3 regions of the Rothia sp. 27098_8_29 genome follow, and region 2 is predicted to be linked to each of the others. Evidence: predicted binding sites of a transcription regulator. Region 2 holds the regulator's gene; each other region holds the start of a gene.
What was found. Region 2 encodes LexA, which represses DNA repair genes until DNA is damaged. Its sites were predicted from a motif close to TCGAACANNTGTTCGA; they were not measured.
Positions count from the first base shown of each region.

Region 1: O3649_RS03135 (shikimate dehydrogenase) is a predicted target of LexA. The motif match lies at 8,884-8,899, and genes of this name have one in related genera.
Region 3: uvrA (excinuclease ABC subunit UvrA) is a predicted target of LexA. The motif match lies at 3,961-3,976, and genes of this name have one in related genera.

Region 1 covers NZ_JAPWAI010000001.1:801,553-811,855, reverse strand. The annotation lists gene O3649_RS03175 (dihydroorotase) at 1-377, opposite strand, end outside; gene O3649_RS03170 (aspartate carbamoyltransferase catalytic subunit) at 408-1,409, opposite strand; gene pyrR (bifunctional pyr operon transcriptional regulator/uracil phosphoribosyltransferase PyrR) at 1,406-2,077, opposite strand; gene nusB (transcription antitermination factor NusB) at 2,537-2,947, opposite strand; gene efp (elongation factor P) at 2,947-3,510, opposite strand; gene aroB (3-dehydroquinate synthase) at 3,723-4,853, opposite strand; gene O3649_RS03145 (shikimate kinase) at 4,879-6,519, opposite strand; gene aroC (chorismate synthase) at 6,519-7,736, opposite strand; gene O3649_RS03135 (shikimate dehydrogenase) at 7,856-8,791, opposite strand; gene mltG (endolytic transglycosylase MltG) at 9,005-10,198, opposite strand; gene ruvX (Holliday junction resolvase RuvX) at 10,195-10,303, opposite strand, start outside.
Region 2 covers NZ_JAPWAI010000004.1:18,111-28,413, forward strand. The annotation lists gene infC (translation initiation factor IF-3) at 1-429, opposite strand, end outside; gene O3649_RS06755 (DUF1844 domain-containing protein) at 723-1,145, shown strand; gene O3649_RS06760 (HisA/HisF-related TIM barrel protein) at 1,324-2,106, opposite strand; gene O3649_RS06765 (hypothetical protein) at 2,106-2,864, opposite strand; gene O3649_RS06770 (LysM peptidoglycan-binding domain-containing protein) at 2,984-3,607, opposite strand; gene lexA (transcriptional repressor LexA) at 4,428-5,102, shown strand; gene O3649_RS06780 (ATP-dependent DNA helicase) at 5,253-7,325, opposite strand; gene hflX (GTPase HflX) at 7,332-9,044, opposite strand; gene O3649_RS06790 (class I SAM-dependent methyltransferase) at 9,188-9,811, shown strand; gene dapF (diaminopimelate epimerase) at 9,936-10,303, opposite strand, start outside.
Region 3 covers NZ_JAPWAI010000001.1:727,113-737,415, reverse strand. The annotation lists gene O3649_RS02895 (GNAT family N-acetyltransferase) at 1-1,004, opposite strand, end outside; gene uvrA (excinuclease ABC subunit UvrA) at 1,050-3,938, opposite strand; gene O3649_RS02885 (MBL fold metallo-hydrolase) at 4,065-4,838, opposite strand; gene O3649_RS02880 (formate--tetrahydrofolate ligase) at 6,156-7,868, opposite strand; gene O3649_RS02875 (zinc-dependent alcohol dehydrogenase family protein) at 8,102-9,151, opposite strand; gene nrdF (class 1b ribonucleoside-diphosphate reductase subunit beta) at 9,447-10,303, opposite strand, start outside.

The DNA of each region.
Region 1 (10,303 bases), on a different contig from region 2:
AGGCCCACGGTCACTGCGCCGATGGGCTGCACGCGGCACCAGCCGGATTCCTTGCCGAGGCGGTCAACCTGCTCAACGACTGCGGCGGTGTCTGCCACGGGCATGGAGTTTGCCATGGCGAACACTGCAGTGTAGCCGCCCAGGGCTGCTGCGCGGGTGCCGGTCTCGACGGTTTCGGATGCCTCGTAGCCGGGCTGACGCAGGTGGGTGTGGATGTCGACCAGGCCGGGCAGCGCCACCTGGCCTGCCGCCTCGACGACCTGTGCGTCTGCGGCGTCAATGTTCTCTGCGATGCGGCTAATCACGCCGTCCTCGATGAGGATGTCGGCGACCTTTTCGCCGTAGAGGCTTGCGCCCTTGATCAGGTACTTGCTCATGGTGTTGGTTCCTCTCGTTAGGAAGGTCGTTTAGGATTCGTCGCCGGCGTAGAGCTTGGCGCTGGAGCCGTCGGTCAGAAGCAGGTAGAGCACCGCCATGCGCAGCGCTACGCCGTTACTGACCTGGCGCAGGACCCAGGAGTTGGTGGCGTCGGCGGCTTCGGTGCAGATTTCCAGGCCGCGGTTCATGGGGCCCGGGTGCAGAATCGCGACCGGCTGCGGCTGCGCCTGCAGGGTTGCGAAGCGTTCGGCGGTCAGGCCCCACAGGTCGGTGTACTCCTCTGCGGAGGGGAAGTACGCGGCGTTCATGCGTTCTTTCTGGATGCGCAGCAGCATGACGGCGTCGGGGTTGGTGGCGATGGCTTCGTCGAAGTCGTGGAAGATTTCCAGGCCGGCTTCTTCAACCCAGGAGGCGGTGTTCAGCGGCAGCAGGGTCGGCGGTGCGACGAAGACGACCTGTGCGCCGAGGGTGTGCAGCAGCCAGAGGTTGGAGCGTGCCACACGCGAGTGCAGGATGTCGCCAACGATGAGCACGCGCATGCCGGACAGGTCGGTGCCGCGGGGGCTGTCGAGGCCGTCGCGTTCTGCCTTGTACTGGCGCAGGGATACGGCGTCGAGCAGTGCCTGGGTGGGGTGTGCGTGGGTGCCGTCGCCCGCGTTGAGTACGGGGATGTCGGTCCAGCCTGCCTCGGCGAGGCGCTGCGGCGCGCCGGATGCCGAGTGGCGGATCACGAACGCATCCGCGGCAATCGCCTTGAGGGTCTGCGCGGTGTCCTTGAGCGACTCGCCCTTAGACAGGGAGGAGCCAGAAGCGGAGAAGTTGGTGACGGCGGCGCCCAGGCGCTTCTCTGCGGCTTCGAAGGAGAGGCGGGTTCGGGTGGAGTCCTCGAAGAAGAGGTTGACGACGGTCTTGCCGTTGAGCACGTTCAGGGTGCGGTTTTCGGCTTTGACCTGCGCCATGTAGTCGGCGACGTCAAGGATTTCGATGGCTTCTTCGCGGGTTAGTTCGCGGGTGTCGAGCAGATGCTTCATGAGAGCCCTCCCAGCTGGATAATGTCAACTCGGTCTGTTGCGTTGTCGGTTTCAGTCAGTACGACGCGCACGGTTTCGCTGGCGCTGGTGGGCAGGTTTTTGCCCACGTGGTCGGCGCGGATGGGTAGTTGCCGGTGTCCGCGGTCTACGAGGACTGCCAGGCGTACGAGGGCGGGTCGCCCGTGGGCGTTGAGTGCGTCGAGGGCGGCGCGTACGGTGCGGCCGGAGTAGAGGACGTCGTCAACGAGGACTACGGTTTTGCCTTCAATGCCGATGGAGGGCATGATGCTTTCCCCTGCGGTGTCTGGGGAGGTGCCGCCGCCGCCGGTTCGCTGGTCGTCGCGGTAGGCGGTGATGTCCAGGGCGCCGATTCGTGTTTCTGCGTTGAAGTTCGGCTCGATGGCTTGGATGCGGGCGGCGAGTCGTACGGCGAGGGGCACGCCGCGGGAGCGGATGCCGATGAGTACGAGGTTTTCTACGCCTTTATTGGTTTCAATAATTTCGTAGGCGATGCGGGTGAGGGCGCGGCGGATTTCGTCCTCGCTGAGGATGGTGCGGCCGACGGTGGTCGCGTTCTCGGAGGTGCTTTGAGGGGTTGCCGAATGGGGGGCTGCGGTTACATTTCGCCCCTGATTCGCGCCGGATGTGGGTACAGCTGACCCAGGCATAGCCGTCTCCTTCCCCGCCTCACGGGACGGATTTAAAGGTTTTGTGCTTCTAGTAGGGTACCACAGTTCACAGGCTACGTTCAGGTTCGGCGAGAGACCGCTCACGGCGGGGACGGAGCTGGTATGGAGCGGGGCGGGGGCTCCGTCTTCGAGGCGCCTATGTTGTTTATAGCTAGGGTGCCGAAAAGGGGGCACTCCCCCACCTGCGTTATCTGGTGCAGCCTCCACCGATGCACCTTAACCGGCGCCTCTCCCATCCCCTGCGAGTGCATCCGCACCCAATACGGAACCCCACGCAGAACTGCACCAACCAAGCGCAACCTAGACACAGAAAACCCCCGCCGTCCTGTAGCGAACTACAGCACGGCGGGGGTTTCACGTACGCTTCCCTGCGGGCGCATCCTCAACGGCAGCAAACCAACCAGCTACAGGCTGGCGGTCAGGCCGCGGTGGGACGTCTTACGCGAGCAGGGTCGGCTTCACCTGACGGAGCTTATCCAGCAGACCGTTCACGAACTTCGGAGATTCATTCGTGGACAGCACACGCGCCAGACCGACAGCCTCAGAAATTGCGACAGCATCCGGAACTTCGTCATTGTACAGAAGCTCCCACGTGCCAATACGCAGCACGGCACGGTCCACGGCGGGCATACGCTCGAAGGACCAGTCACGGGCGTAAGTCTCCACAAACTCGCGAATCTCTTCGTCGTGGTCGCGGACGCCACGAATGATTTCCTCAGAGTAAGCAGAAATCTGCGCTACCGTGTACAGTCGGCGGCGGCGGAGTACCTCAATATAATCTTCGTTGCGCTGATCCGCCTCGAAGAGCACTTCGAGGGCGCGCAATCGGGCTTTCGTACGCGAATTCATTAGTCGTTCACGCGACCGAGGTACTCACCGGTGCGGGTATCAACCTTGACCTTGGTGCCGGTCTCCAGGAACAGGGGAACCTGAATCTCGTAGCCGGTCTCAACGGTTGCGGGCTTGGTGCCGCCGGTGGAGCGGTCACCCTGCAGGCCGGGCTCGGTGTAGGTGATTTCGAGGACCACGGATGCGGGCAGCTCGATGTACAGGGGGCTACCCTCGTGCATTGCGATGGTTGCGGTCTGGGACTCGAGCATGTAGTTTGCTGCGTCGCCAACAACGGTTGCGGGAACGTTGATCTGGTCGTAGGTCTTCATGTCCATGAAGACGTAGTCGTCGCCGTCCTGGTACAGGTACTGGTAGTCGGAGCGGTCAACGGTTGCGGTTTCAATCTTAGCGCCAGCGTTGAAGGTACGGTCGACGACCTTGCCGGAGGTAACGTTGCGCAGCTTGGTGCGGACGAACGCGCCACCCTTACCGGGCTTAACGTGCTGGAACTCAACGACGGACCAGAGGTTGCCGTCAATCTTCAGGACGGCGCCGTTCTTAATATCGGTAGTGGATGCCATGGGGCTCTCCTTCGTGTCATCGACGCTCACGCCGTAGTGATACACCGGCGAGGCGCTAAGTTTTCAATGAGCAAAAATATGTCCCGTACATTCTACAGGATGCGCACGAATTTGCCTAGCAGGGGCACCACATTTTCTGTGGCACCCCGCCCGGCTGGCGCGTATTAGCAAATACGTACCGAGTGCATCCGGTGAATATACGGGACTCGCACCTACTCGGAGATGATCTCCTGGTAGGTCATGTACAGGATCGAGTCGTCCGGCACCTCGTAGACGCGCGGGCGAGCCAAACCGTCAAGAATGATGAAGCGCAGCAGGTTGCCGCGTGCCTTCTTGTCGCGGCGCATCGCTTCGAGCAGCTGGGGCCATGCGTCTGCCTTGTAGGAGGTGGGCAGGCCCAGGGATTCGAGGATGCGGCGGGTGCGTGCCACGAGTTCTTCGTCGGCGTGGCCGGTTGCCAGCGCCAGTTCGGCGGCGTAGACCATGCCGACGGATACTGCCGCGCCGTGACGCCACTGGTAGCGTTCGTTGCGTTCGATGGCGTGGGCGAGAGTGTGGCCGTAGTTCAGGATTTCGCGGCGGCCGGATTCGCGCAGGTCCTCGGAGACGACCTCCGCCTTTACGCGCACACTACGTTCAATGAGTTCACGCATCACGGCGGACTGCGAGTCGCGTACGGCGTCCGGGTTCGCCTCGATCAGGTCGAGGATTTCAGGGTCTGCGATGAAGCCGCACTTGACGACCTCACCCATGCCGGTCAGCAGCTCATGTTCAGGCAGGGTGCGCAGGGTGCCGATTTCGCAGAGCACCGCTGCGGGCGGCCAGAACGCGCCGACCAGGTTCTTACCTTCGGCGGTGTTGATGCCGGTCTTACCACCCACGGCAGCGTCCACCATGCCGAGCAGGGTGGTCGGAATGTGAATAACGCGCACGCCGCGCAGCCAGGTTGCCGCGACGAAGCCGGCAACGTCGGTAATGGCACCGCCGCCCACAGAGATGATCGCGTCGGTGCGGGTGAAGTCGTTCTGACCGAGCACCTGCCAGCAGAACGCCGCCACCTGGTAGTGCTTTGCCTCCTCAGCGTCCGGGATTTCGGCGCTGAACGATTCGTAGCCCATGGCGCGCAGGTCTTCCATGACCAGCTCACCGGTGGAACGCAGGGCACGCGGGTGAATCACGAGCACCTTCTTGGTGCGGTTGCCCAGAATTTCGGGGATTTTACCGAGCAGGTTGTGGCCGATGAGAACCTCATAGTTCTCACGCGGGGAGCTGCCGGTCACCGGGATGCGGGTAATATCTTCCGCGCCGGAGGCACCGAAAGTGGGGGTGGGCTGAGTGCTCATCATGTGTCCTTTCACAGGTGAGGGGTTATGCTTGGGGGCGCTGCGCGCGGGAGGTGCGGGTTGCGGTCACGTACGCCTGGATTTCGGCGGTCATCTCGGTGATGGGGCGGCCGCCTCGTGCATCCAGGGTGAAGTGCGCCAGCTCTTCGTATCGACTGCGGCGTCGCTCAAAAATTTCGGTCCACCGCTCGACCGGGTTCGGCTGCAGCAGCGGGCGGGTCTTGTTGCCGGTAATGCGCGGGGTGACGGTGTCAGCATCAACGAGGATGTACACCACGCATTCGTCCTTGAGCAGCTCCGCGACAGAGTCGGTCATGGGCGCGCCACCGCCCAGGGAGAACACCGTGTTGCGGTACACGGGCGAGGTGAGGACCTCTTCGATGGTTTTGCGTTCGAGCTCGCGGAAATACGCCTCACCGAAAATCTCGAAGATTTCGGAGACTTCGCCGTAGCGTTCCACGATGAGCTGGTCGGCGTCGAGGAACTCGTAGCCGTAGAAACGCGCAAGGTGCGTACCAATGTAGGTTTTACCTGCCGCCATGGGGCCGATGAGCACGATGGGTCGGGAGCGTTCCGCGAAGTTCTCGTGCATTTCACGCACCTGCTGCGGGTGGATGCGAGCGCCGGCGGACTCGTCTTCTGCGAGCGCTTCTGCGGGGACAGCAAGCTCTGCGGGGGTTTCTTCCAGCGCAACGGGTTCTTCCGGCGCGGCGGGTACTGCGGGTGCCACAGATTCAGCGGGTACAGCGGGTGCGGCAACCTGAACCTTGCCGAACAGCGCCGGAGTCGGACGGACCGGCTTGGCGGGTTCAGCCGCGGGCACAGCTACAGGATGTGCAGGTGCGGCTACGGGAGCAGAAGCGCTCTCCCCCGCCGCCTCTGCAGGCTGAGCCTGCTTCGGAGGTGCCGGCTTGGGCGCGGCAGGTTTCGGCGCAGTCGGCTTGGGCACAGCGACTACTGACGGCGCGGCCGGTTTTGGAGCTGCTGGCTTGGGTGCATCCGCCTGTGCGGGTTCCTTGCGGGGTTCCTCTTCAGCGGTGCCCATGCCCTGCAGGGCGCTGAGCAGCTTCAGGCGCAGGTCCTCGTCCAGGCCGAGCGCCTGGTCGGCGTCCTCAGATACCGAGGAGGCGTACAGGCGCACACCCTGCGTGCTCGCCGTAGCGGCGGCGGGCAGGGGACGGGCGCCAGAACGCATCAAATCAGCGGGGGTGGGCACGCGAGAAGCCGGGCGCGCAGAAGAAACTGACGCAGAAGAAACAGATGCGGCAGCCTCAGCGCCCGCAACCTCAACATTCTGCTCAGCCGCAGCAGGTACACCGGGTTCAGACACGCCGGATTCTGCGCCGGGTTCCGGGCGCGGCGAAGCGCCCCCTCGCGCACGCTGCGTTGCCGCAGCAGGTACACCGGGTTCAGACACGCCGGATTCTGCGCCGGGTTCCGGGCGCGGCGAAGCGCCCCCTCGCGCACGCTGCGTTGCCGCAGCAGATACACCGGATTCTGCGCCGGGTTCCGGGCGCGGCGAAGCGCCCCCTCGCGCACGCTGCGTTGCCGCAGCAATACGCGCAAGGGGGCTCGAAGCGACCGGGCGAACACCCTGCTCCACAGAAACCTCCCCGGAACCGCGACCCTTCGCGCCGCGGCCCTCAGACTCCGCCGGAAGGGGCACTACGCGTCCCAACCAGCCACGTTAGACTCCCACGCCAGAGACGCCGGAATGGCGTCCAGGTAGGAATCCATGTTGCGGCGAGTCTCACCAATCGAGTCGCCGCCAAACTTCTCCAGTGCAGCCTCAGCGAGCACCAGGGCGACCATAGCCTCCGCCACCACGCCGGCGGCGGGAACAGCACACACGTCCGAACGCTGGTGGTGGGCGCGAGCCTCTTCACCGGTGGAAGTATCAATGGTCTTCAGAGCCTTCGGCACGGTCGCAATGGGCTTCATTGCCGCACGCACACGCAGCAGGTCGCCAATGCTCATGCCGCCCTCAATACCACCTGCGCGGTTGGTATCGCGGGTAACGCCGTGCTCACCAATGGAAATCTCGTCGTGAGCGGCAGTGCCCGGGCGGTCAGCGGTCGCGAAGCCGTCGCCAACCTCAACGCCCTTAATAGCCTGAATACCCATCAACGCTGCGGCAAGGCGCGCGTCCAGGCGGCGGTCCCAGTGCACGTACGAACCCAGTCCGGGAGGCATACCGTACGCGAGCACCTCAACCACACCGCCGAGAGTCTCGCCGTCCTTGTGCGCCTCGTCCACGCGCTGAACCATCGCGTCGGAGGTTGCCTTATCGAAGCAGCGCAGCGGGTCAGCGTCCAGCTGATCCACGTTGCGGGGCGAAGGCACCGGGGCGCCCTCGGGAGCGTGCACGCCACCCACAGCCACGGTGTGAGAAACCAGCTCAACACCCAGAGCCTTCAAAATCTGGGCGGCAACCACGCCAAGAGCCACGCGGGTCGCAGTCTCACGTGCGGAGGCGCGCTCCAGCACCGGGCGAGCCTCAGAGAAGTTGTACTTCTGCATACCCGCAAAATCGGCGTGACCGGGGCGCGGACGGGTCAGCGCAGCATTACGCGCACGACCCTCAATCAGCTTCGGATCCACCGGGTCGGAGCTCATCACGTCAGTCCACTTGGGCCACTCGGTGTTCGCAATCTCAATCGCGACCGGGCCGCCCTGAGTCAGGCCGTGACGCACACCGCCCAGGATGCGCACGCGGTCCTCCTCGAACTTCATGCGGGCACCGCGGCCGTAGCCGAGGCGGCGACGAGCCAGGGCGTCACGCACCATGTCGCTGGTGAGTTCCACACCGGCGGGTACGCCCTCAATAATGCCGACGAGCGCCTCGCCGTGGGATTCTCCGGCAGTGAGCCAACGCAGGGCCATAGGTTAACCTCTTTTCATCGCACCCGCACCGCAGCGCAGGAGGAAGGAATAATAATTCTTCACGTGTATAAATAGTGTATAAAATGCCCGTTTACTGAGCGAGTGAAAGCACGCTTTTTTCACGAAACGGAAGCACGAGGCGCAAGATCAACCGCCGCGCACATCGCATTGATTAGACCCAGCAGTTCGGCGGGCTGCAGTTCACGGCCGGTAAACAGCAGAACCTGCTCCACCGCCTGATACAGCAGCATCTCCAGGCCAGAAACCACCGTGCCGCCGTTCGCCTCCCAGGCGCTCGCCAGCACCGAAGGCCACGGGTTATACGCAACATCGAGCAGTACCGGCCGGTGCGTTGCGGAGGCGCCCTTCAGCCCGCTCAGCTGGCTCGCCCATTCATCCGCCGCATGCGCCGGAAGCGTAGAAATCACCGGGTGATGACCGCGCTCCGCAAGATTCTGCGGCAGCTCAGCCAGGGAAACCTGCTCCAGCTGAACGCCCAGGCGGTCCGCCGCCTCCTGCACGCTACCGAGCTTATGCAGGGAACGGGCGTACACGCTCACACGGGAATACCCCAGCTGATGCAGAGCGGTCAGGGCGGAAATAGCGGTCGCTCCCCCACCCACAATCGCGGCAGAATCCTTGAGCGGCTGCGGCTCCAAACCGGCGTGGCGCAGCGCGTTCACAATGCCGATCACATCCGTGTTATCACCCAGCACCTTCTCACCGCGCGGATACACCGTGTTCACCGCACCGGTCACGCGGGCAGTCTCACTCAGCTCATCGCAATACTTGATGACGGCGGTCTTCAACGGCATCGTCACCGACAGACCCGCAATATACGGGGCGTCCTCCGTACCGTCCGGGTGGCGCACACCGTGCATAATCGCCGGCAAATCATCGGGCAGAGTATCGCGGCGATTATAACCCAAATTCTGCTCACCCAAAAAGTCATACGCGGCACGATGCAGTGCAGGCGACAGCGAATGCGCAATCGGGTGCCCCAGCACGTAGGCGCGGCGAAGATACGGGGCCTCACGGTACGGTTCAGTCTTCATCGATAGATACTCTTTCGCTCTCAACGCTTGGGGCTTGCGGACACGCACGCCACGAACCCGCGGTCATAGGCGCACTCTACCCATTTTAAGGGACAAACCAATATTCGGGTACAGCAAAGGCGGGCACCTCCCCCACTCTCGTGGAGGCGGTACCCGCCTCAGCAAGGAACCTTCAGTCCAAAGCTACCGAATCATAGCTACCGGCTAAACCGATTAGCTACAACGGTTCGGGTGCTTAGAACACCACTGGTTGTACTCTTCAACATAACGCTGGTGCTCAGCGTAAGTACGGGAGTACTTAGTCTCACCGGAGTCCAGGTCCACAGTCACCCAGTAGTAGTACGGGTTTTTCTCAGGAGCCGCGGCAGCCTTAATCGAAGCCAGCTGCGGGGAACCAATCGGACCCTTCGGAAGACCCTTATTCGCATAAGTGTTGTACTTATTGCTCTTATCGGCCTTCTGCTCTTCAGTCAGGTGGTACGAGCGGACACCCAGACCGTAAGTCACGGTCGCATCCGACTGAATCAGACCCGAGGTCTCACCATCGGGGTTGTTCAGGCGGTTCTCAATGATGCCTGCAACCGCCACGTAGTCCTTCGGCTGAGCCTCAAGCTCCACGATGGAGGCGATGGTCAGCACCTCGAAGGTCTTCTGGTCGCCGCTCACGCCGGCTTCCTTCAGGTCAGCCTTGGTCTTATCAACCATGGTCTGAATGACCTTCTTGATGTCGGTGTCCTTCGGGAAGCGGTACTCACCCGGGTGCAGCCAACCCTCAATCGAGGGGAAGTTGCTCGGCACACCGTACTGGGTGTAGTTGCTGACCGCGTCCTCAACCTGCTTGCGGGTGAACGCGCCATCGGAGCCAGAAACAATCAGGTCGATGGTTTCGCTCACGCGCTTACCCTGCGGAATCGCCAGGTACAGTACGTTGCTGTTCGCCTCGATAATGGTCGTAATCGCGCTCGAGCTGCTCATGTGCTGCTGCAGTTCGTAGGTGCCAGGCTGCAGGTACTTGCCCTTGCTCTCCTTGGTGTACACCTCAACAAACTTATCAGCATCAGCAACCACGCCCGCTGCCTCAAGCTCCTGCGCCACCTGCGCGGTGGACTGGCCAGAACGAATCGTGAACGTCACGGTCGTACCATTGCCGCCACCCGAGTAGTCACGAGTCTTGAACGGGTCGTAGCGGGTAATCAAGGCACCCGAAATGATGACCAGAGCCACCACAAACAAGGAAATAGCGCTCAGCATGATGGCGCGGCGGCGGCGCTTACGCGCACGCAACGTAGCCACCGACACGATTTCCTGTTCCATCGTGATGCCGGTGATGCCCTTACGTTCATCCTCGGCTGTCGGCCTAAAGAGGTCGAGCCCGCTCTCTTCGGGCTGTTTATTCTGTTCGGTCACTGAAGGTTCTCCGTTTCGTTGACGGCACCGACCGTGGTCCCTTCTGACTCGGACGGTCGGTTTTCTTCGTGGGCCGGATCGCTCACCTTGTACCCGGCTACGGAC
Region 2 (10,303 bases):
CTCACGACCACGGAACTGAATCATTGCCTTGACCTTGTCACCACCGGAAAGGAAACGACGAGCGTGTCCAACCTTGGTTTCGTAGTCGTGGGTATCAATCTTCAGGCGGAAACGGATCTCCTTCAGAACGGCATTAGCCTGCTTCTTGCGGGATTCACGAGCCTTGATTGCGGCTTCGTACTTGTACTTACCGTAATCCATGAGCTTGCACACGGGCGGCTTCGCGTTCGGGGCAACCTCGACCAGGTCGAGTTCGGCGTCCTCAGCCAGACGCAGAGCGTCCTTCAGAGGGACAACGCCTACCTGCTCGCCACCGGGACCGACAAGACGGACCTCGGGAACGCGGATACGATCGTTAATGCGTGGTTCGCTAATGACTAGCTCCTGTGCTCTGTGGGTTTCCCCGTGAATACTATCCGTTGCGGGCACTAAAAAAGCCCCCGCAGTTACACAAGCGGAGGCACAAACCAGCGTACGCCGAAAGCGGCGGACGAACCCGTTCACCTCAAAACTCGCAAACAAACGCCTGCGGCGGTCAACCGGGTGGGAGGCATGCTCCACTTGCAAACTGCCTACAACCATACCGCAGAATACCCGACAGAAGCAAGGAAATAGACGCAAAACACCATAAAAATTGCGGAGACTCCCCCAGAAAGTCCACAGAAGCACCCACTCTTAAGGACGCATTTACCGAAACAAACGAAATATGAGATTCTAAGACTATGAGCACTGAAAACACGAACTTCCGCTTCACTGCGGAAGAAGAAACCCCCGTACACGGCCACACCGAACTCACCGAAGAGCAGGTCGAAGCCGTCAACGAACAGCTGCGCGACATCGCCGACGTACCCGCCATCGAAATCATCAGCTCCGCAGCCATCCACATGATGAGCGCCGCAGCCGTCAAGTGCGGCCTGGCGGCAGACGAAAACGCCGACGACCTCAAGGACCTCGACGAAGCACGCAAGCTCATCACCGCGCTGGCAGGCCTCGTCACCGCCGCAGCACCCGAAATCGGCTCCCAGCACGCAGCACCCCTGCGCGACGGCCTGCGCACCCTGCAGCTCGCCTTCCGCGAAGCATCCCCCTTCCCGGACGAGCCCGGCAAGGGCCCCGGCGAAAAGCTCACCGGCCCGGTCTACTAAACCGTACCCGGTCTATTCACAGCGAAGCCCCGTCTCCCTCACACTGAGGAAGATGGGGCTTCGTCATATATAAAGCCTGTGCGAGCCTGTGCGGATAAGAAATCTACGCGGGCTAGATAAGCGGACTAACGCGAACCGGCAGCTTTAGCGGGCGCCCAATGTATCAGGAACGGTAGCTTTAGCGGGAACCAGCCGCCTCAAGAGCCTGCTCAAAACTAAAGTTACCCACATACAGCGCCTTACCCAGCACCACGCCCTCCAAACCATAAGGCACCATGGAATGCAGCTTCTCAAGATCAGCCAGCGACGCCACACCACCGGACGCCACCACCCGGCAGGCAGTCTGAGCCAGCACCTCATCCAGCAGCTCCGCACCGGGACCAGCCAGGGAACCGTCCTTGCTCACATCCGTAACGATATAGCGGCGCACGCCCGCACTCTCCAGCCACGCCAGCGCCTCCGCCAGGTCAGGGCCCGACCAGTCGGTACCGCGAGCCACAGTCACCCAGCCCCGCTCAGGGTTATAGCGGGCATCGAGCCCAAGAGCCAGAAGATCAGAATCGGCATAACGAGCCAGAGTGCTTTCAAGCCAGGAAGAATCCGCCAGAGCCGCACTGGTCACGTTCACGCGATCCGGGTTCAGGCTCAGGGCGCGCTCCAGACTCTCAGCATTACGCACACCGCCGCTGACCTGAATACGAACCGGGGCAGAGCTCTGGGCATTCTCGGCACGGACGGCAGCAACCACCTCAGCCAGAACCTCAGTATTCGTGCCGCGACCAAACGCCAAATCAAGGTCAACCAGGTGAATCCAGCGAGCACCAGCCTTCACCCAGGTCAGAGCCGCCTCAACAGGGTCGAGGCGCTGTTCACCACCGGACAGGGTGCCGCCCACCGGGCGCACCGCGTAGCCTTCAGAAATATCAACAGCGGGCAGAAGTTCAAGAACGGGTGCAGACATTAGTTACCTCCCGCAGCAGTAGCGGAGTCGCCAGAAGACAGAGACTCAGAAGACAGGCGACCGGTCACCGCCAGGGACGCAACCCAGCGGCGCATAAACTCCGCCCCCAGCTCGCCAGAACCTACCGGGCAGAACTGCACCGCCGTCAGCGGACCGTTCTCAACCGCCGCGATATAGGCGGGCTCGGTGACAGTCCAAGTCACCGCCGGAGGGGCAATATATTCAATGCTCTGATCAAAAGCCCACTCAAAAACGCCGTGCTCAGATTTGAAGTGAGCCTCGCCCTCAAGATCCTTGAGCAGCGCACTATCGGCGGACGGGCGCAAAGTAGCAACACCGGGAGTTACCTCGCGGGTAGAAAGCTCCACGCCCTCGCCGGGCCACTCCCCCATGCCCTGCACCTGAACCTGCCCCATCTGCGGATGCTCCACCGTAATAGAGTCAAAGAGGCAGCTCAGTGCCGCACCGGCAACCAGCACCGGACGACCGCCGGCAACACGGCGGCCAATCACGCGCTCAGCGTCCTTAGCTTTCAGATCTTCATATGCCTCAAGAGAGCTCGCACCGCCGGTAACCACCATACCGTCAGCCTCACGCAGCTGATCAGGCACAGCAGTCACGATGACCTCCGCCCCCGCATCCTGAAGAAGCTTCACCAGGGCGCCACGAGTTCCGGGTTCACCCAAAACGGCAACCACAGGACGAGCGCTCTGCATGGTTTCAGTTTTGACGGGTGTGGATTCAGCGGGGACAGGCATCGATGCGCTCCTATTTCATAGGCTCAAGAATTCGGTTCAAGCGCTCTAGCTTGAGAGATAGAGGGCTCGGAGTCAAGACATCAGCCTCACGCAGAAGCCAACCACATACGGGTCCGTACTTAGCGCTGAGTCTGAGGAATTTCCAGACGCTGACCGGCATCAACAGAGGTGCTGGTCAACGAGTTCAACTCCATAATACGAACCACAGTATCACGGGTGTCACCCTGCGGATTCACCGCCTGAGCAATATCCCACAGGGTCTCTCCGTGCTTGACCACAACGACGGTTCGAGTCACCGAAGCGTTCTCCACAGAAGCAGAAGCCGCCGGGCCAAAGAAGCTAATAGCACCGAGCACAATCAGCGCCGCCAAGGTCAGCAGAGGCAGACCCTTCAGGAAACCGCGCACAGTGCCAAGACGACGAATAGAAGCGGGAACCGCGCGCAGAAGCTCGCCGCCCTTAGCCAGAAGAGCACTCTTCGCGCCAGGCGCCTGAGCCGCAGAAGATGTCTGAGCAGAAACGGCGGGGGTAGAAACGGCGGGAGCGTGGGCGGGCTGAGCCACCTGCGCAGGACGGGGTGCATGAGCCGCACGAGAAGAGCGAACAGACGGCGAAGACACAGGCACACGAGAACGCCCCTGCGCAGTGCGGGCAGGCGCGGTGCGGGCGGGGTGAAGTACCACCAAACCTGCCGGAAGGTGTGCAGAAGTGCCACGAGAAGCAATAGGTGCTGCAGTAGTCATTGTGGTTCCTTTCTCTCAGCTCGCCCCGGGGTTACCCCGCGGGTCTAGCAATGCCGAGCGATACCCGCTCGGAGGTCCTAGTTGAGTGATAACTATGGAGTGGTGATTGTTAGGCGATAACTATTGGGTAGCTATTCTCTAGTTAGGTCAGAGCGTCGGATGCACCGGGCTGCGCCGGGTTGCACCGGGTTGTCCCGGCTCCCCATCCCCTGCGCTCTCTCTTCACCAGATGCTCCCTAGAGCATCCGAGGTAGAACATGCGAAGAGAGAGGCAGAGGATTCGAATACATTCGAACACTCATTCACTCTCCTCCCCCGAAAGACTCCGGGTCGAATCTTCGAATATTTTTCGAACATCCACCCGTAAATCCTGAATTTCAGGAGAGATTCAAGAGTATATACGAACTCTTGTTCTAAAGTCTAGCAGAGATGTACTAAAAATTTCTTCGAGTTTCGAAGAAAAAATCTAGAATATTTGTTTGAGTTTTTCGGTGTAGTGTTCTACACTGGTGTCAAGAGACGTTCCACACGCTCCTGATGAGTCCTACTCACAGCAGGTTTCTGTACCCGCTACAGCTTGGTTCTGTATCGAATGCAGGTGCTACTGACTGAGTTTTACAGGGCGGAGACGCATACTCGTTGCCTTGCGTATCGCTCCGGTATCGCTCCGGCACGGATAGAATTCCTCCACCCCCTGACGAGATAAGACCCATTTCGGCAGAACCAAAAAATTTTTAGGACACCATCGGAAAACGTGTGAAGCACCCATCCGTGCCCCGACCCGAATACAAAGGCCGGAGTACAGACCGAAGGAAAAGAAATGGCAACAGCACCCCGTCCGGCGCTGACCGCGCGCCAGCAGAAGATTCTTGACGCGATCCGCACCGAGATTGAACAAAAGGGTTACCCGCCGTCCATGCGCCAGATTGGTGACATGGTGGGTCTTGCGTCCCTGTCCTCGGTCACCCACCAGCTCGGTCGCCTCGAGACCATGGGCTACATTCGCCGTGACCCCAAGCTCCCCCGCGCCATTGAGGTGCTGGATGAGAACGGCGTCGGCATCCACGGTAGCGCTTCCTCTTCCCTGCCCGAGCTGCCGAACTTCGAAGTCGGCGATGAAGACCTCGTACCCGTTCCCCTGGTTGGACGAATTGCAGCGGGCGGTCCCATTACTGCTGAGCAGTCCGTGGAGGATGTGCTCGCCCTGCCCCGTCAGCTGGTCGGTAACGGCAAGCTGTTCATGCTCAAGGTCAAGGGCGATTCCATGATTGACGCCGCAATCTGCGACGGCGACTGGGTGGTTGTCCGCGAGCAGCACACCGCAGACAATGGCGATATTGTTGCTGCGCTACTTGACGACGAGGCAACTGTGAAGGTGTTCCGTCAGGTCGACGGCCATACCTGGCTCATGCCGCGCAACTCCAACTACGAGCCGATTATGGGCGACCGCGCAACCGTCATGGGTAAGGTCGTCTCCGTGCTGCGTAGTCTCTAAAAGATGCAGTCTCTAGAGACATAACCGCTAGGCTTTTAGCTCTATATAAAAATCACCCCGGTGACACGTGAATGTTCACGTGTCACCAGGGTGATTTCTATATTTCCAAAGCGGAAGGTGCGGTGCAGCCAGGAATGGAATCCACCCGAGCTAACGCTCAATACTCGCCGAAAGACGAGCCAGCGCGCCAATTACGGCTGCCTTATTCTGGGTCGACCACATCGGCGGCATAGCCTTCATCAAGAAACCGCCGTAACGCTTGGTTGCTACACGAGAATCCAGCACAGCCACCACGCCGCGGTCAGACACCGAACGGATTAGGCGACCGGCGCCCTGCGCCATACGAATCGCCGCGTGGTGAGCAGAAACCGCCATAAAGCCGTTACCGCGGTGACGGTTCACTGCCTCCGTACGAGCCTGCGCAATCGGGTCATCCGGGCGGGGGAACGGGATGCGGTCCATCACCACCAGGCGGCAAGAGTCACCGGGAACGTCCACGCCCTGCCACAGGCTCATCGTGCCGAACAGGCACGAATCGACGTCCTCGCTGAACTCTTCCACCAGAGCCTTGAGCGAAGACTCGCCCTGCAGAAGAATGTTCAGGTCGCTGTGCTCACGCATGTATTCGGCGGCACGCTCGGCGGCACGCTTCGAGGAGAACAGGCCCAGGGCACCGCCTTCCGACGCCTCGCACAGCTCACGCAGACGCTCCAGCTGACCTTCATGCACACCGAATCCCGGAGGTTTCAAATCCCCGGCGACGTACATGATGCCCTGCTTGCGGTAGTCGAAAGGCGAACCTACGTCGATGCTCGTCCAGCGCGGCGCGCCCTCACCCTGCAGTCCCAGGGCACCGGCGGCAACGTCAAAAGAGTCACCCACTGTCAGGGTCGCACTCGTCAGAATCACGGTGCGGTCAGCGAACAGACCGTCACGTAGCTGCAAACCGACGCTCAAGGGGGCGATGTTCAGGGTCGCCGGGTCGGTATCGGAAGCAGCCACATAGCGGCCGTTCTCCCAACCACCCTGACGAGAAATCCACAGCACGTCCTGCTCGCCCGAAGCCTCCAGGATGCGGCTACTCATATCGTGTACCTCAGAGACACGCGAGCGCGCCATCTGCAGGCCGGCGTCAACGTCCTGACCGTCCGGTTTGGTATCGGACAGGGCGGTGCGGGCGGCATCATTGACCGCAGAAATAGCAGTCAAAAGGCGACCGTCCAGGCCCTTCAGCAGGCCTTCGGCAAGACCCTCGAACGCGGTCTCCAAGGTGCCGGCAGCCATTTCCAGTGCGCCGGAATCAGCCTTCGAATGCTTCTTTACGCTACGCGCCGCACGGCGAACCATCGCAACCGTCAAAGAACCAGACACGGCACCGGTCACGCGGTCCACCAGCTCATGAGCCTCATCAATAATGACCGTCTCATGTTCGGGCAGAACCTTCATGCCCTCGAAAGCGTTAATCGCCAGCAGGGCGTGGTTCGTGATGACGATATCAGCTTCAGCGGCACGGCTACGCGCCATCTCGCTAAAGCACTCTTCCACCAGCGGGCAGCGGCGGCCCAGACACTCGGCGGCGCTCACCGATACCTGAGCCCATGCGCGGTCAGAGACGCCGGGCTTCAGCTCGTCACGGTCGCCGGTCTCCGTGCGGTCGGCCCACTCGCGCAGGCGCACCACTTCCTCACCCACGCGGGAGGTCGAAGAAGGCATGTCAAAGAGAGCATCCGGCTCGTCTTCCGGGTAGCCGCCCTCCAGCTTGTGCAGGCAGAGGTAGTTATTGCGGCCCTTGAGCAGAGCCACCTGCGCCTGCGATTCAGGGCGCGGCTCCAGCGCTTGTAGAAGACGCGGAATATCGCGGTTCACGATCTGCGCCTGCAGGGCAAGGGTCGCCGTCGCAACCACAATCGGCTGGTCCGACTCCCCCACCCGCGCCAGGGCAGGAACCAGGTAGCCCAGGGACTTACCGGTACCGGTACCCGCCTGGACCAGCAGGTGACGCTGCAGTTCAAGAGCCTGCGCCACATGCGCCGCCATGGTGCGCTGACCGGCACGATTCTGACCGCCAGTGGCGGCAACCGCCTCATCCAGCAGGGTCAGGGCGTCCTTCGCACCGGGCAGGGTCTCAAGCTCCTGCCCGGTAAATCGGGTGCCGTCGGTTGCCGGTTCGGGTGCAGTTCCCGGGGCGTTTTTAGGCGCGTTGATGCTCTCGGTCACGCTCATCCGCCCTTAGAGAGCCTCAGAGGTAGAGGGCTGCTCGGAAACAGATGCGGTCGCTTCAGCCAGGGCGTGTGCCTCCGCAAGTTCCTCTTCCAGAACCTCCAGCAGGTCGCCCTCCAGCACATACTCGGACAGTTCGGAGGCGACATCCTCACGAACCAGCGCCACCACGAAGGTGCCGTCCGATACGAAATCGGTGCTCTTAATTTCGGCGTCCCACTCGTGCAGGCGCGAAATAATCTCACCGTGCGAGTACGGAATCAGCAGCTTCACCTCAATGGAGGGGCGCGGAATGGTGTCCGCAATCTTCTGCTTCAGCTCCTCAATACCCTCACCGGTACGCGCCGAAACAATCACGTGCTCCGGCTCGCGCTGGCGCATACGCTCCAGCACGAACGGGTCGGCGGCATCCGCCTTATTCAGCACAATGATCTCGGGGATATGGCGGGCGTCGACCTCCGCGATGACCTCGCGGACAGCACGAATCTGCCCCTCCGGGTCCGGGTGCGAAGCATCCACCACGTGCAGGATAACGTCAGCGTCAGCGACCTCTTCCAGGGTGGAGCGGAACGCCTCCACCAGCTGGGTCGGCAGCGAACGCACGAAACCCACCGTGTCAGAGAGGGTGTAGCCGATACCGTCCGGAGTCTGAGCCTTACGGACGGTCGGGTCCAGGGTCGCAAACAGCGCGTTCTCCACGAGCACGCCGGCGTCGGTCAGGCGGTTCAGCAGGGAGGACTTACCCGCGTTCGTGTACCCGGCGATAGCCACCGAAGGCACGCGGTTACGGCGACGGTTCAGACGCTTCGTCTCACGCGCCGGCGCCATCGCAGCAATCTCACGCTTAAGCTTCGCCATGCGAGCGCGCAGGCGGCGGCGGTCCATCTCAATCTTGGTTTCACCGGGACCACGCGAACCGATACCCTCACCGGCTGCGGCGCGGCCACCCGCCTGACGGGACAGGGAGGCACCCCAACCACGCAGACGCGGCAGCATGTACTCCAGCTGAGCCAGCTCAACCTGCGCCTTACCCTCGCGGGACTTAGCGTGCTGAGCGAAAATGTCGAGAATCAGGGCGGTGCGGTCAATGACCTTGACCTTCACGATATCTTCGAGGGCACGACGCTGCGAGGGAGCCAGTTCGGAGTCGACAATGACGGTGTCGGCGCCGGTCGCCTCGACAATGTCCTTGAGTTCCAGCGCCTTACCGGAGCCGAGGAAGGTGCCGGGGTCCGGCTTGAGGCGGCGCTGAACCAGGCCGTCCAGAACCTCGGAACCTGCGGTTTCAGCCAGTGCCGCGAGCTCACGCAGGGAGTTCTCTGCGTCCTCTACGGTGCCTTCAGTCCACAGGCCAGCCAGCACCACGCGCTCCAGGCGCAGCTGGCGGTACTCGACCTCGGTGACGTCTTCAAGTTCGGTGGAGAGGTTCGCGATACGGCGCAGTGCGCGGCGCTCAGCGAGATCTTCCTGGTCACCGTCATATTCGGAGTGCTCGCGCTGAACGTCAGAAATTTCGCGCGCACGAGTATCCAGCACACGGCGGCTATTGTTGCCGTGGGTGCTGGAAGAATTATCGCTGTGATGCGCGGTACCGGCGGCGTCATACGTCGTGACAGAGGCGGCCGCCTGGGAGCGGCCCAGAACGCGGTCTACGGTGCGGCGTAGCTGCTCATCGCTGGGCAGCTTTTCGGTATCAGATACGGGGGTGTTCTTAGAATTCATACGACTCTAATTCTACCGCCGTTGCCCGCATCGGGTAGGGGGTTCGGTCGCCTGTGCGCTCAGGGCGTGCAAGCTGCTGACCTGCCCCGTGCATTCTCTGCCCGTGTGCGGCGGGTTCTTGCCCTACCGGTACACTGGATAGCATGAGCGAGCAGCATTATTTCTCTGAAACCCCCGAGACCGAGTTCAAGCCCCGCCCCGTGCAGGTGGAGCTTGCCGGCCGCAAGGTCACCGTCACCACAGCTAACGGCATTTTCAGCCCCTCCGGCATTGATAAGGGCACCGCTATTTTGCTGCAGGAAGCACCCGACCCGCAGGGCGAACGCATGCTCGACATCGGCTGTGGGTGGGGACCCATCACCCTGACTTTGGCGATGCTCGCCCCGCAGGCGCAGGTGCACGCGGTGGATGTGAACTCCCGCTCCATTAGCCTGACCGAACGCAACGCCGCCGCTCTCGGCCTGTCCAACGTCACCGTGGGAACCCCCGAATCGGTTGACCCCGAACTGCGTTTTGACACCATCTGGTCGAACCCGCCGATTCGCGTGGGCAAGGAGGTTCTGCACGAGATCCTGCTGACCTGGCTGCCTCGCCTGGCGCCCGGTGGTAACGCCTACTTGGTGGTTCAGAAGAACCTGGGCTCCGATTCTTTGCAGAAGTGGATGGACGCGCAGCTTGAGGAGCTGCACCCCGGCGAATTTGAAGTGTCGCGCTATGCGACCTCGAAGGGTTTCCGTATTCTGCAGGTGCACCGCTACGAGGACTAAAACCTCTAGCGCTAACTGCTTAAAACATAAAAGCGGCGGGTGTTTTCTGAATGTGTTGTCAGAAAACACCCGCCGCTTTTGTCTATAAAATCTCTGGTCTAGGACTGCTCGCTACCGCAGCAGACTATCGCAGCACGACGGTCGAAACCATCTGCGCCGGACCAGCCAGAACAACATGCTCCAGGTCGTCCGGACCCAGCACGAAAGTCACCGCGAGGGTACCGCCGGGCACATGCACCAGCCACTCATCCGGTGCTTCCTCGCCGCCCCAGAAACGGGTCGCCGCAGCCGCCGCACACGCGCCGGTACCGCACGACAGAGTCTCGCCCACGCCGCGTTCGTGCACACGCATACGGATAGCGCCCACATGCGCGCCGCTCTCAACGTCCAGGTCGACCGGCACCACAAACTCAACGTTCGTGCCGTTGACCGGGGCGGGGTTCACCTGAGGCAGGCTGTGCAGGTCCAGGCCGTCCAGCTTACCGTCGGAGC
Region 3 (10,303 bases), on a different contig from region 2:
GCGGCATCTCGCACCAGGGCGCTCGCAATACCCGCGCCGCGGAAGGCGGGCAGCACGTCAATGCCAATCTGGCGCATAATCGGCGAATCGTCGCTCAGGCCAACCATGGCTACCGGGTCGGCATTTGCGGGGCTCTCCCCCGCCGCGGGTGCATCAGGTGCCTTAGATGCGTTCTCATCCACCGGGTATGCGGCGAGCACCAGCACATCCGGGCGGGTCACGCTAAAGCCCAGGGCGTTTGAGTAACGCTTATCCCCGCGGAACGACTCAATCTGCTCTTCGCTCAGCAGGTCCACGCGCAGGCGGGTTACGCGCGCTTCCGTATCCTCCGGGGCAACCTCAAGCGCCCCCGCGGAGGCGTTCGCCTCCCTGCGAATAGTGCGCTCGCCGGTAATTTCGGCAAGCAGTGCCGCCTTCAGCTCGGCGGGGTCGACGCGGCGCATCATGCCCACACCGGGCACGGCGCACTTGACCTCCTGCGCCTTCACGCCCTCGGGTACGACCGAGTTCAGCAGGGCGCGGCCGGGCGTATAGTAGATGCTCGTGCCGCTAACCTGCTGGGTGTAGGGGGTGAGCAGTTCGTTGAGCTGGCGCAGCTGCGCGTAATCGCCGAGCCAGTTCGACTGGTCGCCGAGCATGTAGTCGATGGCCTTTTCGAGTACGCGCGGGTGCTTGGCGCAGAGAATGCCTACGCTCGCGTAGTTGGCGACGCGCAACTCCCATATGTCGTCGTTGCGGCGGCGTGCGGCGCCCATCTTCTCGGAGGGCGGCTGCACGGTGGCGAGTAGCGGCAGGCTCTCGGCTTCCGGGTAGTCGCGTAGCTCTTGAAGGGCGCGACTAATCGAGCCGGGCGCCTGGCAGAAGTCCGCCTCAAGCTGGGTGTGCAGGATGTGCCGCGCACGGTCCACGGTGGTCACAGCACCACGGTTCACGGCTCCCCGGTTCACAGTGCCACGGGTTGCCTTAGCTCCCCGCGTGGGTTCGGTTCCTTGAGTATCAGTCACGTAGGTTTCCTCTAGGGCAAGTTTTTGACTAGTTCAGAATCTCGGCTAGCTCAGGATCTCGGCAAGGAACGCGCCGGTGTGTGAGCCCTTCACCTGAGCCAACTGTTCCGGGGTTCCTTCAGCAATCACGGTGCCGCCGCCGCTACCGCCTTCGGGGCCCATGTCGATAATCCAGTCGGCGCACTTGACCACGTCCAGGTTGTGCTCGATGGTGATGACGCTATTTCCCTTGTCAACCAGCGATTGCAGTACGGCGAGCAGCTTGCGGATGTCTTCAAAGTGCAGGCCGGTGGTCGGCTCGTCCAGCACGTAGATGGAGCGGCCGTTGGAGCGCTTCTGTAGTTCGGTTGCGAGCTTCACGCGCTGCGCTTCACCGCCGGAGAGGGTTGTTGCGGGCTGGCCCAGGCGAATGTAGCCCAGGCCCACGTCCACGAGGGTGTTCAGGTGGCGCGCAATCGGGGTGAATGCGGCGAAGAACTCTGCGGCTTCTTCCACGGGCATTTCGAGTACGTCGGCAATGGTCTTGCCCTTGTAGTGCACTTCGAGGGTTTCGCGGTTGTAGCGCTTGCCGTGGCAGGTTTCGCAGGGCACGTACACGTCCGGCAGGAAGTTCATTTCAATCTTCAGGGTGCCGTCGCCGGAGCAGTCCTCGCAGCGGCCGCCCTTGACGTTGAAGGAGAATCGGCCGGGGGTGTAGCCGCGCATTTTCGCTTCGCTGGTCTCTGCGAACAGCTTGCGGATGTGGTCGAACACGCCGGTGTAGGTGGCGGGGTTCGAACGCGGGGTACGACCGATGGGCGACTGGTCCACGTGAATGACCTTGTCCAGGTGTTCCAGGCCGTCGATGCTCTTGTGGCGGCCGGGTACCTGCTTGGCGCCGTTGAGCTTGTTCGCCAGGGAGGTGTATAGAATGTCGTTGACGAGGGTGGATTTACCCGAGCCGGACACGCCGGTCACCGCGGTGAACACGCCCAGCGGGAAGGAGACGGTCACGTTCTTGAGGTTGTTTTCGCGGGCGCCGCGCACGGTCAGCTGGCGTTCCTTGTCCACGGGTCGGCGGGAGGCGGGCACCTCAATGCTGCGGCGGCCAGCCATGTAGTCGCCGGTAATGGACTTGGTGTTCTTCAGCAGCTCCTCAAAGCTGCCGGAGTGCACGATTTCGCCGCCGTGCTCGCCGGCGCCGGGTCCCACATCCACGATCCAGTCGGCTTCGCGCATGGTGTCTTCGTCGTGCTCAACCACGATAAGCGTGTTGCCCATGTCGCGCAGCTTGGTGAGGGTTTCGATGAGGCGGCGGTTATCGCGCTGGTGCAGACCGATGGAGGGCTCGTCGAGCACGTAGAGCACGCCGACCAGGCCGGAACCAATCTGGGTTGCGAGGCGGATGCGCTGCGCCTCACCGCCGGAGAGCGTACCGGCGGAGCGTGAAAGGGTCAGGTAGTCCAGGCCCACGTCCAGCAAGAATTGCAGGCGCGCGTCAATTTCTTTGAGGACCTGCTCACCAATCTTGGCTTCGCGGGCGCTGAGCTGCAGGCCGCGCACGAAGGCGAGCGCGTCAGCCAGGGACAGGTCGGTGATGTCTGCGATGGACTTGCCGCCGACCTTCACGCCGAGGATGGTCGGGTTCAGGCGCGCGCCACCGCAGGAGGGGCAGGCGACCTGGCGCATGTACTGTTCGTAGCGGTCGCGGGCGAAGTCCGATTCGGTTTCTTCGTGCTTGCGCTTGATGTACGCCTTCACGCCTTCGAATCCGGAGGTGTAGCGGCGTTCGCGGCCGAATCGGTTGCGGTAGGAGACCTCAACCTTGTAGTCTTTGCCATCCAGGATGGCGGCGCGGGTCTTGGCGGGCAGGTCCTTGAAGGGGGTGTTCAGGTCGAAGCCGAGCTCCTCCCCCAGGCCTGCGAGCAGGCGTAGCCAGTATTCGGTGGTTGCTTTGCCCTGCGACCAGGGAGCGATAGCGCCCTCGCCGAGGGTCAGGTCGGGATTGGGTACGAGCAGTTCGGTGTCTACTTCCAGGCGAGAGCCGATGCCGTCGCAGGCGCTACATGCGCCGAACGGCGAGTTGAAGGAGAAGGCGCGCGGCTCGATGGTGTCGATCTGCAGCGGGTGATTATTGGGGCAGGCGAGGTTTTCACTGAAGGAGCGGGTGCGTTCGGGGTCGTCCTGCTCGCGGTCCACGAAGTCGATGAGCACGCGGCCGTCGGCGAGCTTGAGCGCGGTTTCGATGGAATCGGTCAGGCGCTGATGGATACCGTCCTTAATGACGATGCGGTCGACGACCACCTCGATGGTGTGCTTGTACTGCTTGGCGAGCTTGGGCGGGTCGGAGAGCTGCACGGTTTCGCCGTCCACACGGGCACGCGAGTACCCCTGGGTGAGCAGATCCTTGAAGAGGTCTACGAACTCGCCCTTACGTGCGCTGACGACGGGTGCGAGGATCTGCAGGCGGGTGCGTTCGGGGTACTCCTGCAGAATATCCACAATCTGCTGCGGGGTCTGCTGGGTGATTTCTTCGCCGCATTCGGGGCAGTGCGGGTGGCCGATGCGCGCCCAGAGCAGACGCATGTAGTCGTAGATTTCGGTGATGGTACCGACGGTTGAGCGCGGGTTCTTGGAGGTGGACTTCTGGTCGATAGACACCGCCGGGGAGAGGCCCTCGATGAAGTCTACGTCGGGCTTGTCGACCTGTCCGAGGAACATACGCGCGTAGGAGGACAGCGACTCGACGTAGCGGCGCTGACCTTCCGCAAAGATGGTGTCGAAGGCGAGGGAGGACTTACCGGAGCCGGAGAGGCCGGTGAAGACGACCATCGCATCACGCGGAATGGTGAGGTCTACGTTCTTGAGGTTGTTTTCGCGGGCACCCTGAACCCGGATGCTAGTCAGATCGTTCGCTTTGAGTGCGGTGCTACCGTGTGCCGGGCGGGGTGTCATCGAAAATCCTTTCGTCTTATCTTCGAACTTAAATTCTACACCCTCACGCCTTTCACCAGCGGGATTATGCGGCGGGTGAAGGCATGAGGGTGCAGTACTTATATGAGGTGGACTGTCAGGCGCGGTTTACCAGCCGCGGGTGCCCCAGTCTTCCAGGTGGGGGCGCTCGTCACCGAGGGTGGTGGAGCGGCCGTGGCCGGGCAGCACGATGGCGTCGTCTTCGAAGCCGCCGAAGAGCTTTTCGAGCACGTTGGAGAAGAGCTCGCCGAACTGTTGCGGGGAGTCGGTCTTGCCCACGCCGCCGGGGAAGAGAGCGTCGCCGGTGAACAGCAGGGTTGCGGGGGTGCCGTCTTCCCAGGTGGTTTCGAGGGTGTAGACGATGGATCCGGGGGTGTGGCCGGGCACGTGCAGGGCGCGGATGACGGTATCAGAGAGGTAGAAGTCGAAGCTTTCGCCGCCAGTCAGCTCCTCTTCGACGGTGTAGTCTTCCAGTTCCTTAATCTCAGCAGCGTCAGCTGCACCCGCGGAGGTCACGGCACCGGTGAGGTGGTCGAGCTCCTTAATAGCGCGGATGTGGTCCCAGTGGCCGTGAGTAACCAGAATGCCGGTCAGACCAATAGCGCGGGGCCTGATGGAGTTGAAGTCCTCTTCCTTCTCCATGACGCGCACGCGGCGTTCTTCGCCGTCTGCCAGTTCAAGCTGCGGGCAGTCGTTCAGGAGCGCGTCAAGAGTGAATGCGTAGAGTTCTTCTGCATCGTCTGCAGGGTCGATGAGCACCTGCTCGCCGGTGGCGCGCATGGTGATGAGGTAGACGCTATTGTCCATCTCGGAGACGCTGAACGCACGGACGGTCAGTTCAGGGTTCTCAAAGATGAGGGTGGGTTCGGGGTAAGTAGTCATAGTTCCAGTGTAGGGGGTTGTGACCGCACAGCATGCGCCTATGCGGTTCGCTCCCCTATCAGCGCATTCGGCGTTGAACGCGCGGGATACATGTGCGGGATGCACAGGGAACAGATTCTGGAGCATGCTCGGTACGGATTGGGTTCAGCGCGGATTAGGTTCCGGCTGGATCCCGCCCGGCTGAGGTTCCACTGAAATTCAAAAGTTAAACAGAGAAGCGACTGCGCATCGATACACAGTCGCTTCTCATGACACCCAGGGGTATCTATCACTCACTCAAACACAAGCAACCCGAGGACTTTGGAAATCTCACGATTACTTGATGACTCAATAGTAGCGAACTTTTTGGGGGCTGTTTTACCACCCAATTTGGTACGGAGAGCCGGATTTAGTGACCCGCACCTCATTGTAATCATTCTGTAATAAAAACAGGTGTTTTTTAGGGTATCCATACGTACCAATTTCATTTTTTTCGAGTTTTAGCGTGACTTATTTCACCCAAAATAATTTTAGAATTTCCCTCTTTTGGCACTTCGGTGCACCTTTAACTTAAGCTCCACACTCGGCAATCCCAAAGGTTCAATACCCAGTTTTAGCCCGGTATTCTGCGGAAGTAGAGGGTTAAGGTGAAAGTATCTTCAAGTACTTGCAACTTCATGAGCAGGAAAAAATGTACTGCTCACCGTTCAAAATCTGCACAATTATTCGCGCGAGGGCAAAATCAATTGGTCTGTTTTACCCCTGTAGGTACCCCCTAAAGTAGAGGTTTTATTACAAAACAATAACATCAGCCCCACTTTCAGGTTCACTGAGTGCACCCATTAAAACCCCTTTCAAAAAGCAAAATACCTAGTCAATGCCGTATTTTCACAAAATGCAAGACAGTGTGTCACTAAAAAATCAACCTCTATAGATTGTTTAATAAAACCTGACCTTCAAGCACAAATAGAGCCCAATTATTAACCAGCACGTACCAATTTCACCCTCAAAACAGGCGCCCTAGAAGCCTCAATGAAAGGTTGAAAGACCCCTCCACCAGGGGTTTCAGGATCCTTCACTCCCCCTGGTTGCAGTCTGGTTGTAGCCAGGTTTCAGCTTGGTTGCAGTCTGGTTTCACTCTGTTTTCAAGAGCTCCCCCGCCCTCAAGCGTTGCACACCTCATATTCGCCCCTCATGCTTCCATGTATCTGGGGGCAGAGCACTCCACAAAAGCACCATAGGGCCACAAGCAAAGGCGGCGCCCCTCCCCCGCTGTGGGGAAGGAGCGCCGCCTCCACTAGCTATAAATCAGCTGGAACAGCCGCTTTAGAACAAGCTTTAGGACAGGCCGACCATCACGCCATTCTCGTCAAAGCCGATGCGCTCAGCTGCGGGGCTCTTGCTCAGGCCCGGCATGGTGCGCATGGTACCGCAGATAGCGTAAACGTAGCCAGCACCTGCAGCCAGGCGAACCTCGCGCACGGGCAGGGTCCAGCCGGTCGGTGCGCCCTTCAGGGTTGCATCCGAAGAGATGGACAAGTGGGTCTTCGCGATAACCACGGGCAGGTGCGAGTAGCCCAGCTCAGCGAAACGCTTCAGCTGCTTAGCGGCAGCGGGAGCAATGGAGATGCCGTCCGCGCCGTAGACCTTGGTCGCAACCTTCTCAATCTTGGTCTCGATGGAGTCCTCAAGATCGTAGGTGTACTTCAGATCCGAAACGTCGTCACATGCCTCAGCAACCACGTCTGCCAGGTCGGTGGTGCCCTTACCGCCCTCAGCCACACCGCGGTGGATAGCGACGCGAGCACCAGCTTCCTCAGCGATACGGCGGATGGTCTCGTGCTCGGACTCGAAGTCAGTCGGGAAGGCGTTGATTGCCACGACCGGCTGAACACCGAAGTTGCGCACAATCTCGATGTGCTTCTTCAGGTTCTCTGCGCCCTTCTCCACGTCGGAGGGGCTTTCCTGCAGCATGCCTTCGGGCAGGGGCTTGCCCGGAACGATCTTGTACAGGCCGGAGTGGGACTTCAGGGAGCGCACGGTCACGACGAGCACTGCTGCGTCCGGCTTCAGGCCGGAGACGCGGCACTTGACGTTGAAGAAACGCTCCGCACCCATATCGGCACCGAAGCCAGCCTCGGTAATCACGTAGTCGGAGTACTCCAGACCAACGTAGTCGGCGACCACGGAGGAGTTACCGGTTGCGATGTTGCCGAAGGGGCCCGCGTGAATCAGTGCGGGGGTGTGCTCCAGGGTCTGCAGCAGGTTCGGGTTGATAGCGTCTGCCAGGATGACGGACATTGCGCCGTCAGCCTTCAGGTCGGCTGCGGTGACGGGCTCGCCGTCGTAGTTCAGGCCGATCACGATCTTTGCCAGGCGCTCGCGGAGGTCCTTGAAGGAGGTTGCCAGCGAGAGAATCACCATGATTTCGGAGGCGCTGGTGATGTCGAAACCGGTCTCGCGGACCACGCCGTCCATGCGTTCGCCCAGACCCACGACAATGTTGCGCAGGGAGCGGTCGTTCATGTCGATAACGCGGCGCCACTCGATTGCGCGCGGGTCGATGCGCAACTCGTTGCCGTGGTGCAGGTGGTTGTCGATCATGGCGGCAAGCAGGTTGTGCGCTGCGGTGACGGCGTGGAAGTCGCCGGTCAGGTGCAGGTTCAGCTTCTCCATGGGAACGATCTGGGAGTAGCCGCCGCCTGCTGCGCCGCCCTTGATGCCAAAGGTCGGGCCCATTGCGGGCTGACGCAGAGCCAGGATTGCCTTGCGGCCGGTCTGGGCGAAGCCCTGTGCGAGGGAGACGGAGGTTGCGGTCTTACCTTCACCGAGCGGGGTGGGGGTGACTGCGGTAACCACGATGTACTTGGAGCCGCGCTTGCGGGCGGTCTCTGCGTTAGTGGTTTCGTCGAGGAGGACCTTAGCGACATACTTGCCGTAGGGTTCAAGGCGATCTTCGCTGATGCCGTTGTCTGCTGCGATCTTATTAATAGGCCAAAGATCGGCGGCAAGTGCGATTTCGAGGTCGGAAGGGAAAGGCTTCTTCGTCATTGTCATCCTTCGAGTTGTACGAATCATGCTCTTTTATTCTATGCCTTGGCTCACTCATTTGTCCCTCACCTCGCCGAAAGGTGGCAAATAAACCCAATTTTTAATGCACTAATCCCCGCAACCGGCACCCTACACTCACGTGGAGCGGCAGGGTCGGTGCGGGGATTAGTAGCGCATACACGCCGGGCTACCGGTACAGGAACCGGCATAAGAACCGGCGCTACAGCAGGCTATTACGGCATGGTCAGCAGAACCTTGGTGGCGGTACGCTGGTCCATTGCCTCGTAACCCTTAGCCGCCTCGTCGATGGGCAGAACCAGGTCGAAGACCTTACCGGGCTCAATTTCGCCCTTGTAAATCAGGTCGATGAGGGTCGGCAGGTACTTACGCACGGGGGCGGGGCCACCCTCCAGATGAACCTGCTTGCCGAAGAGTTTATCGGTGCCGATGGAGCTGTCGTGCGGCACGCCCACGAAGCCGATGTAGCCGCCGTGGCGTACGCAGCCGAGAGCCTGGTCGAAGGACTGCTGGGTGCCGACAGCCTCCGCAACGCCGTGTGCACCCACGCCGTCGGTGAGCTCCAGAACCTTGGCGATGCCCTCTTCACCGCGCTCTTCCACGATGTGGGTTGCGCCGAATGCCTTAGCGAGCGCCTGGCGTTCGGGGTTACGGGACATGATGATAATCTTCTCAGCGCCGAGCTGCTTAGCGCCGATAACTGCGCTCAGGCCGACTGCACCGTCGCCAACAACGACGATGGTCTTGCCGGGGCCTGCCTGCGCTGCGTCTGCTGCGTACCAGCCGGTGCCGAGCACGTCGGATGCCGCCATCAGGTGCGGGATCTGCTCTGCGGTGGGGGTTGCGGGGGTCTTGACGAGGGTGCCGTCTGCGAAGGGTACGCGGGCGTATTCTGCCTGGGTGCCGTTAGAGCGCATGCCGATGAATGTGTCGCCTGCTGCGATTGCCTTGAGGCAGCGGGAGGGGTAGCCTGCGGTGCAGGTTTCGCACTCGCCGCAGGAGATGCAGAAGGAGCCTACGACGAAGTCGCCGGGGGCTACGGTGGTGACCTCGGAGCCGATTTCTACGACCTCGCCGATGTATTCGTGGCCCATTGCGCGGTGGTCGACGGGCTTTGCGTCTGCGCCGCGGTAGGGCCACAGGTCGGAGCCGCAGATGCAGGATGCTGCGAGCTTGATGATGGCGTCGGTGGGTTCGAGCAGGGTCGGCTTCTCAACTTCGTTGACGACGACCTTGCCGGGGGCTTCCATAACAACTGAACGCATGATGTTCCTTTAGGGGTTGTGGGATAGTAGTCCAATAGTACGCCCCGCACCCCGATATATCAATGATTTTTTATGCTACGGGGTGAAGGCAAAAACTCCGACAATCTGAACCCGCAAAACTGCTCCCACTCCCCCGCTTCCCCAGCGCTTCCACACCAGGTTAAACCGGGGAATCCTGGACATCCCGGCACGTTGAATAGCCCGGTTAAACGGCGGAACCCCCGCGCATCCATAGTGGATACGCGGGGGTTCCGCTCGGTTTATCTCAGCCTGATATCTCGCAGCGAGAAGGGGCTTAGAAGTCCCAGTCCTCGTCCTCGGTGTTCACAGCCTTACCGATCACGTAGGAAGAGCCGGAACCGGAGAAGAAGTCGTGGTTCTCATCAGCGTTCGGGGACAGCGCCGACAGGATCGCCGGAGACACATTAGTCACAGACGCCGGGAACATCGGCTCGTAGCCCAGGTTCATCAGAGCCTTGTTAGCGTTGTAGTGCAGGAACTTCTTCACGTCCTCACTCCAACCCACACCGTCATACAGGGAGTGGGTGTACGCCACCTCGTTCTCGTACAGTTCGTACAGCAGGTTGAAGGTGTACTCCTTCAGCTCTGCCTGACGCTCAGCGGACTCCTTCGCCAGGCCTTGCTGGAACTTGTAGCCAATGTAGTAGCCGTGCACTGCCTCGTCACGAATAATCAGACGAATCAGGTCAGCGGTGTTGGTCAGCTTCGCGTGCGAAGACCAGTACATAGGCAGGTAGAAGCCCGAGTAGAACAGGAAGGACTCCAGCAGGGTGGAGGCAACCTTCTTCTTCAGCGGGTCGTCACCGGTGTAGTAGGACAGAACGATCTTCGCCTTCTTCTGCAGGTGCTCATTCTCAGAAGCCCAGCGGAATGCCTCGTCAATCTCCTTGGTGGAGGCGAGGGTCGAGAAGATCGAGGAGTACGACTTTGCGTGCACGGACTCCATGAACGCAATGTTGGTGTACACGGCCTCTTCGTGCGCGGTCACAGCGTCCGGCAGCAGGGACACTGCACCGACAGTACCCTGGATGGTGTCCAGCAGGGTCAGACCGGTGAAGACGCGCATGGTCAGCTGCTTCTCTTCCTCGGTCAGGGTCTTCCAGGAGGGCACGTCGTTGCTCAGCGGCACCT